DNA from 2 places in the Neobacillus camarae genome. Region 2 is predicted to be linked to the other one. Evidence: a T-box and tRNA genes for the amino acid it is inferred to sense, from the RefSeq annotation. Region 2 holds a T-box; the other holds one or more tRNA genes.
What was found. A T-box is a leader RNA that pairs with one kind of tRNA and senses whether it is charged. The one in region 2 lies ahead of proS (proline--tRNA ligase), so its partner is inferred to be a tRNA-Pro.

Region 1 (4,216 bases), on a different contig from region 2:
GGGGCCACACGCGTTTGAGCCGGTTTCAACCACGGATCGGCTTCCGAACGTGTTTCCATTGATTCTCCGGTTACGGCCAAATCTGTCCATGGAGACAAGAGAACCGCCAAAGCAGGAAGCGGATCACCCGCATCCTTAAGAGTTAGTAATGTGGAGAGAGTTAAACCGCCGCCGGCAGAATCCCCTCCGATGATGATTTTTTCAGTAGCCACACCGGTTGATAGCAGCCAGCGGTAGACGGTCATGGCATCCTCAAGGGCTGCTGGATATGGATGTTCGGGTGCGAGCCGGTATTCAGGTACTAACACACGAGCGCCGGTGGAACGTGATAATTTGGAAGCCAAGTACCGATGCGTATTGCAGCTGCCCATTATGTATGCACCGCCATGCAAGTATAAGAAAACCCGGTCACTCTCAGCCGTTGGAGCTGTAACCCATTCAGCCGGTATGTCCCCAATAAACAGCTTTTCGATTTTAATATCCGCTGCCACAGGGGTTAAACCGGATAATGCCTCCAAGCCTTGCCTTGCTGCGGCAATGTCCGTTGCGGATGAAGCTTGGTTACTCATGGATGCTTTTAAAAATTGTTTTATCATGATACTTTCTTGACTGGCCATGATTCCATCTCCTCATAATCTAAGTGTGTTCAATCATATAATAATTCGATGTTGCACTGGGATATCCTCCAAGGTTTTTCGATACCTATATTATTTCAAAAAAAAATCCCCTCAATATGGGGGAGTTAACAGCTATCTTGGCGTTAATGGTTTGACTGAGATAGCAGGGGAGATGGTGGTCACGATGCATCCATCTAATTGGTCGGGGCTGACCAGCCCAAGGCTTAAAGCAGCTTTGATCTTCTGATCATCAGGCTTTTTTACGACTTGGATCAGGTCATTTAATTGCATCTCTTCCAATTTTTTAACAGTTTCTTCCTCTTTGTATTTTTCTGTTTTCCTGATTTGTCTTTGAAGTTTATAACCGCTTATGGTGATTTCTGCTTTTTGGTCGAATCCTGCCAAATGATTCAAATAGTCTTGAAAGACCTCTTTGAGCCCGTTCATTTCCAGTTCAATTTCTTTTTTTCGTTTATTTAGTTCATAATACCTAACTAGCATATCCCCAGTAATTACGGTTTGTTCATGGTTTGGCATGTGACCGCCTCCTTAGCGAACGTACATTCCATTTTATGGTCTCTATGAAAAAAGTAGTACATATTTTGAAGAAACCAATTGGAAAATTTTTCGTCAATTAACTTGAAGACCAAAATTTCCAGTAATTGTCATATTAATAGGTGGCTAATACAGTCATTTGATTCCGATTAGTGGAAATTAAATAGCTCTTTAAAACTATAATTCTATGAAGTGGGAGTGGTGGAAATGAAGCAAAAGAAATCGGCTTTAATACTTATTGACCTGCAGGTGGGTCCCCTTTATGGCGTGTATAAACGGGAAGAAACGCTGGCAGTGATTCAGGATGTAATTAGGAAAGTAGAAGAGGAGGATATTCCGATTTTTTACATTCAACACGAAGAACAACCTGGAGGGTTCTTGGAAAGGGGAGCACCGTTCTGGGGCTTTGCTGAAGGAATTGCTCCAAGAGAATCTGATTTCGTAATACATAAACAAAGCACCGACTCCTTCTTTGAAACGCCATTGCATCAGGAGTTAACCACACTCGGTATTACCGACCTAGTAGTCGCGGGGGCGAGGACAGAGTACTGCGTCGACACCACATGCCGCAGAGCCATAACCTTAGGCTATGATGTCACACTCATAGCAGATGGCCATACAACCGCCGATGGAATCATCCCGGCCGAAAAGATAATCCAACACCACAACCATAACCTAAGCACCATAAAAACCACAGCCAACGAAATAAAGGTAATCCCAAGACAGAACCTTTCCCCCAGTGCTTTACAGCGTTAATGGAACGGGGGCCTGTCCCCCGGCGCTTTACAGCGCTAAACCAATTGGGATCATAAAAAGCCCATCTGTGTAAGATGGGCTGAGTTATGATTTGTGGTCGGAAAGACAGGATTCGAACCTGCGACCCCCAGTACCCCATACTGGTGCTCTACCAAACTGAGCTACTTCCCGATTATGGCAAGTTTTATTTGATTAGTATGTTTATTAAGATTATACAGAAAACTATTATCTCCTTCAAGAAAAAATCGCTTACAGGATTGTTTTTTATTTCAGGTTGGCAAGGATTTGTGCAATTTGTGTCGAATTATTGAATTGTGCCTATTATTCATGTTAACTAGATCTAACAATAATGGCAGGGGGATTTTATATTGACTATTCAATTAGCAACACTTAAAGAATTGGATCAAGTGGCTGAACTGCTTGATTTATACAGACAGTTTTATAAGCAAGAGCCTGATGTGGCCGGCGCTAAAGAGTTTTTAAGGCAGCGGATGGTGAACAAGGAATCGGTGGTTTTTGTCGCTTTTGATGGGGAAGAAGCGGTAGGTTTTGTCCAATTGTATCCCTCTTTTTCGTCTGTCAGCATGAAACGCTCGTGGATTTTAAATGATTTGTATGTGAAAAAGCACGCCCGCACCCAACGCTACGGAGAGAAATTAATCAAACGTTCAATTGAATTTGCCAAAGAAACGGGAGCTAAAGGAATTTCACTTGAAACGGCGGATGATAACTATCCGGCCCAGCGTCTTTATGAAAAAATTGGATTTAAGCAAGAAACTAACTTTTTTTATTATTTTTCCTTATAAAATCACTTGATGTTACAGCAGGTTCCTCACCTTAACTTCCGTTGATTTTGCTTAATATAGGGAATTTGCCTAATCCTTATTTTCAGTTTAGTCATAGTCTAGACTGTAACCTATATAAGGAGAGATGCTCTGATGTTTAATCAACAACCTACTGGTGGTTTTAGTAGTTATGGGGAATCACCTGATATGAGCGGACATGAGACAATGATGACTCCCGGTATGCCGGGTACCAGCGGAATGGGAATGAGTCCTGGCATGGGAGGAACCGGCGGAATGGGAATGAGTCCTGGCATGGGAGGAACCGGCGGAATGGGAATGAGTCCTGGCATGGGAGGCCACGGCGGGATGGGAATGAGTCCTGGCATGGGAGGCCACGGCGGGATGGGAATGAGTCCCGGCATGGGAGGAACCAGCGGGATGGGAATGAGTCCTGGCATGGGAGGAACTGGCGGGATGGGAATGAGTCCCGGCATGGGAGGAACCAGCGGGATGGGAATGAGTCCTGGCATGGGAGGAACCAGCGGGATGGGAATGAGTCCTGGCATGGGAGGAACCAGCGGGATGGGAATGAATCCTGGCATGGCCGGTTTTGGAGGAATGGGAGGATATCCCGGCATGACCGGATTTGGAGGAACAGGAGGATTTCCGACTAGTTATAGTGGCAGTCTGGGGGGACATCCCTTTATGCATGGATTGGGAAGTTATCCTGTTACAAGCGTTTTCGGAGGGACATCGGGCTTCCCAGGATATTGGGGACATCCTGGTCATCCCGGATATGGGGGCTATCCTGGTTACCCCGGCTGGTTTGGAAGGTATTAAACCATAGGCGAAAAGAACATCTGAGTTTAAGCACAACAGAAAAGGATGCTGCTCTGCATCCTTTTCAAATCAAACCATTTTAAAAAGTAAAATAGATTCAAAGACTACATAGAATGGAAAAACGGTCAGTATCAACCCAAACAGTGTTGGAATTTTCGTATAAAAGGCGGGGGAGGAATGATTTTGCCAGATCCAGTCCGGTTGGGATTTTATCAGCCAACCTATAAACAGCAGATGGTGAATTACATTTTAACTGACGAACAAACCCAATTTACAGCCCATCCTAAAGCCGCATTGGCTGCTTGTGAAAAAGATGACGAAAGGTTCCCTGTTATCATTTTCTATCATGACACTCCTGCAGGATTCTTCGTTCTCCATGGGTGGCGGGGCGTACAAGAGTACTGCGATAATGAAAACGCCCTTCTGTTAAGAGCTTTTTCGGTCCAGTCATCCTATCAGGGAAAGGGTATCGCCCAACATTCATAAAAATTGCTGCCAGAGTTTGTCCGGACCCAATTTCCCGACAAAAACGAAGTGATGCTTTGCGTCAATTTGAACAATACAAGGGCGCAGTATGTTTATAAAAAATTAGGGTTTCAGGACAGAGGCTTAAGGGCAATGGGAAGAAAAGGGGAAATGTTCATCTATCACATGAATCTCTCT
Region 2 (4,216 bases):
TTTCGACCAAAAGTGCCAAAATCCTTTAACAGATTAAAAAACCGCCTTGATATACACACGTTGCCGGCCATTCACATGATTAATCCAGCATAATGGAATACCTTACCAGCGTTTTTTAGTATATTACCGGCACTTTTGGGCCCCTTACCGGTGCTTTTTTAAATTTACCGGCACTTTTCCATTTCGCCCACTTTCCAAATAAAAAGAGATTCTTCCAAATAGGAAGAACCTCTTTCAAATCTTTTAGTATGCTTTTGCCCAATACACCATATGCTTGGCGTCTTTGCCACAGCACACACATTTTTCATCTACTTGTTCTTGCTCGAATGGAATGCATCTGGAAGTCGCACCTGCGTCTTCTTTGATTTTTTCTTCACAGGCCAAATCGCCGCACCACATGGCTTTGATAAAACCTGGTTTGCTTTCCAATGATTGTTTTAATCCATCCAGCGTTGTCGCAACTGATGTTCTCTCTTCACGATGCTTGAAGGCTTTATTATAAAGATTGGATTGAATATCATCCAATAACTCGACAAGTTTGGTCTCTAGTTCGTCCATGGAAACCACGATTTTTTCCAACGTGTCGCGTCTTACTAGAACCACCTGCTTGTTTTCAATATCTTTTGGACCCACTTCTAAACGGACTGGGATTCCCTTCATTTCGTATTCATTGAATTTCCAGCCTGGTTTTTTATCGCTGGCATCAATATCCACGCGGGCTACTTTTGCCAGAGACTGTTTCAAATCATAAGCAAAATCAAGGACGCCCTCTTTATGTTGGGCAATTGGCACGATCATGACTTGGGTTGGTGCGGCTTTTGGCGGAATCACCAAACCGCGGTCATCGCCATGAACCATAATCAGTGCCCCAATAATCCTTGTAGTAAAGCCCCAGGAAGTTTGATGTACGTACTGCAGCTTACCATCCTTGTCCGTATATTGGATGCCGAACGCTTCAGCAAACCCGGTTCCAAAATGGTGAGAAGTACCGGATTGCAACGCCTTGCCATCATGCATTAAGCTCTCGATGGTAAAAGTAGCTTTAGCTCCCGCGAATTTTTCTTTTTCCGTCTTCTGCCCTTTGACAACCGGTATCGCCAATATCTCTTCACAAATAGCGGCATAGACATTCAACATTTTGATGGTCTCTTCCATTGCCTCTTCGTCAGTCGCATGGGCCGTGTGGCCTTCCTGCCATAAAAACTCCAGTGTTCTTAAGAATGGACGGGTTGTCTTTTCCCAGCGGACGACATTGGCCCATTGGTTATAAAGCTTTGGCAGGTCGCGATAAGAATGGATGATGTTGCTGTAATGCTCACAGAATAATACCTCTGATGTTGGACGGACCACCAGTCTTTCGGTTAACTCTTCCGAACCGCCATGAGTAACCCAAGCCACTTCCGGAGCGAAGCCTTCCACGTGGTCCTTCTCTTTTTGCAGCAGGCTTTCAGGGATGAATAAAGGCATATATACATTCTCATGGCCGGTTTCTTTAATCCGCCGGTCCAGTTCGTTTTTTATATTGTCCCATAATGCCATTCCATATGGACGAATAATCATCGATCCGCGAACACTTGAATAGTCAATCAGATCCGCTTTCGTCACGACATCCGTATACCATTGGGCGAAATCATCGTCCATTGCGGTAATATCTTTTACAAATTCCTTTGCCATGTTAGACACCTCATTATTATTCATATAAATATAAAAAGGCCTTAATCCACAAAAGGGACCAAGGCCTGGCGGTACCACCCTAAATTTTTTAAAGCAATTGCTTTAAACTCTCGACATGATAACGGATTTTATCCGCGTGCATCTTCATGAATATCCGATACAGAACTCGTGAGGCAGGTTCAAATAACTGTCTTAAGATACCTCGCACCAATGGTATCCTCTCTTTGTAAGACCGGTTCATTTTACTAGTCCCCGTCATCGCTTCAATCATATTTTATTGAAAAAATTATATATTTCCCGACCTTAAAAGTCAATTCTTACTAATAGAAAATTTTTTTGTTCCTCATAAGAACCAAATGAGTACAAAAGATATATTAACAGAGTTGCCAATCTTTGAAAAGCTTAAACCTTGGTTCCGGATGAATAAGTTTCATAAAACGTTCAAATCGTTTGTAAGCTAGTCCTATTTCTTACCTTTATAATTTACGTATGTTGTTAAGACTTACATACGAGGGGAAATACTCATGAATATTTTTTTCATTATTACTGCCGTGATTGTTGCCGCAGCTTCCGGATTCTCCATTTATCTTTTATATCATTATAAAACCAAGATGAGCAAAACCGCAGGGATGCTGGCATCGATTGCGGTTTCTGCCGTAACCGGGCTATTGTCTGGGGCTGTCCTCGGGTTAATGTCAGGGGAAATCTTCCTTGTGACAGGAATCAGCTTGTTATTGGGATTTTTTGTTGGGTTTTTAGCTGGGCATCCAGCAGGGCTCCCATCGATATTACTCAGCTCCATAGCCGGTTTATTAGGAGCAATTACCGGGGCGATTCTAGGAATCCTGCTCCAGTTCATCAATCCTGCCATCTTACTTGGAATATTATTAGGTTTGTATGTTGTAATCATTGGGATGGTGCTTCTGTACTTGTTGGCGGAAACAAATGAAAAAATAAAGGTCCAAACCGAAGAACTTACTCCATTTGCCATTTTAGTTGCCGGAATTCTGCTGATTAGCCTGTTCCTTTTTCTCTATAGCAGCGACTTAGTGGAAATTCCCGCAAAAGCATCCTCAACAGAGACCCAGACACAACCGGAGAAGACCAGTCAAGAAATCGATGCCAGGAGTGATACCAATCCAAAAATCAAGATATTGGTTACCGAAAAGGGATATTCGCCAAACGTGATTCGAGTGAAAAGAGGAAGTCTGGTGGAACTGCAAATTGATAACCCGTTTGAAGATAGTTGTTATGCCACCTTTAATCTTCCTGACTTTAACATTCAAAATGCCAGTTTAAAGCTGGGAACCACCTCTCTCAGCTTTACAGCGGACAAAGCAGGGGAATTTACCTATAGTTGCGGAATGAATATGTTAAAAGGAACCGTCATCGTCGAATAATAGGTCTAAACATGAAAAAAGCTGTTGGATAACCAACAGCTTCAGATTGTCGAGAAAGGTTATCTTTCTCGGCAATTTTTTATTTTAAGTTGAACTAAATTAGAGATTTCCAGAATTAATTGTTCCTGCAAAGTGGCCTGTTGATTTCCGCTCCAGGTGCTTCGCGGACCTTAGGGCGTGCCGGGGAGCCTCCTCGGCCCCGTACTCCCGCAGGAGTCTTCGCACCTTCCGCTCCAATCAACAGGAACAAATCAACCAAAAGAATTGCAACAAACTTTTTCCAGCCTTGCTAAATGTGTTGCAATCTTCTTTATATTTTGGCAGGCCGCGGTTAGAAGAGCCTGTTCACTTGCATTCTTCAATCCCCGCAACCGGCAGTAGCGAAGCCCGTGCAGCTCTTTTGAGTCTGCGAAGCTTCGCTCAATTTTTTCCTTTCTAAATTTATAAAGCATTTTACCTGATTTTGATAATCGATTTAGTCTAACCTTTTCCTTGTGTTCCTCCCATACATGTCGAGTTATGACTTTTACTTTGTTTTTTGATCCCTTGTACATCACTATAAAAAGGACGAGCTTTTTCTAGAATAACGGAAAAATCAATATATTTATCAAATTAAACGAAGAAGGTGATGCTCAGGTACTAATTCATCAAGAGACACAAATTCATATTGAATTTGGAAGGATTCTTTAGGCATAACTTTATAATTATATTATAACAAATTAACGCGGTGAATGGTTAAAGTATCTAGGCTAAAATAAAAGCTGTCGAGGGTTTTTCGACAGCCTGAGCTGTTGGATAACCAACAGCTTTTTTTAGACATTAACTTTTTTGGGTTCTCGGAAAAGTGATTTCAATACTGGTTCCCTTGCCAACCGTACTGTTAACCTTTATTTTCCCCTGATGTTTATCAATGATCCATTTGGCAATCGATAATCCGAGGCCGGTTCCCTCAGCGGCGGAACGGGCTTTGTCACTTTGATAGAACCGGTCAAAGATTTTCGGGATATCCTTCTCAGGTATACCGATACCTGTATCATTTACCTGTAGACAAATGGAGGAATGAGTCTGTTTGCAGGAGAGTAAAATATCCCCTCCTTCATGGGTGTATTTAATCGCATTGTCCAATAGAATGACAATCAGCT

Region 1: it has a tRNA-Pro gene. The T-box ahead of proS (proline--tRNA ligase) is inferred to sense a tRNA for this amino acid. The anticodon was not compared.

The regions. Positions count from the first base shown of each region.
Region 1 is NZ_JBUCKX010000005.1:405,403-409,618, reverse strand. Features, by position in the region: gene ACY8D0_RS26870 (alpha/beta hydrolase) at 1-617, opposite strand, end outside; gene ACY8D0_RS26865 (hypothetical protein) at 750-1,154, opposite strand; gene ACY8D0_RS26860 (cysteine hydrolase family protein) at 1,380-1,928, shown strand; tRNA gene ACY8D0_RS26855 (tRNA-Pro) at 2,023-2,099, opposite strand; gene ACY8D0_RS26850 (GNAT family N-acetyltransferase) at 2,297-2,734, shown strand; gene ACY8D0_RS26845 (hypothetical protein) at 2,867-3,553, shown strand; gene ACY8D0_RS26840 (GNAT family N-acetyltransferase) at 3,737-4,039, shown strand.
Region 2 is NZ_JBUCKX010000001.1:1,423,770-1,427,985, reverse strand. Features, by position in the region: gene proS (proline--tRNA ligase) at 244-1,674, opposite strand; T-box leader at 1,725-1,942, opposite strand; gene ACY8D0_RS06475 (cupredoxin domain-containing protein) at 2,199-3,074, shown strand; partial or broken gene ACY8D0_RS06470 (transposase) at 3,326-3,616, opposite strand; gene ACY8D0_RS06465 (sensor histidine kinase) at 3,894-4,216, opposite strand, start outside.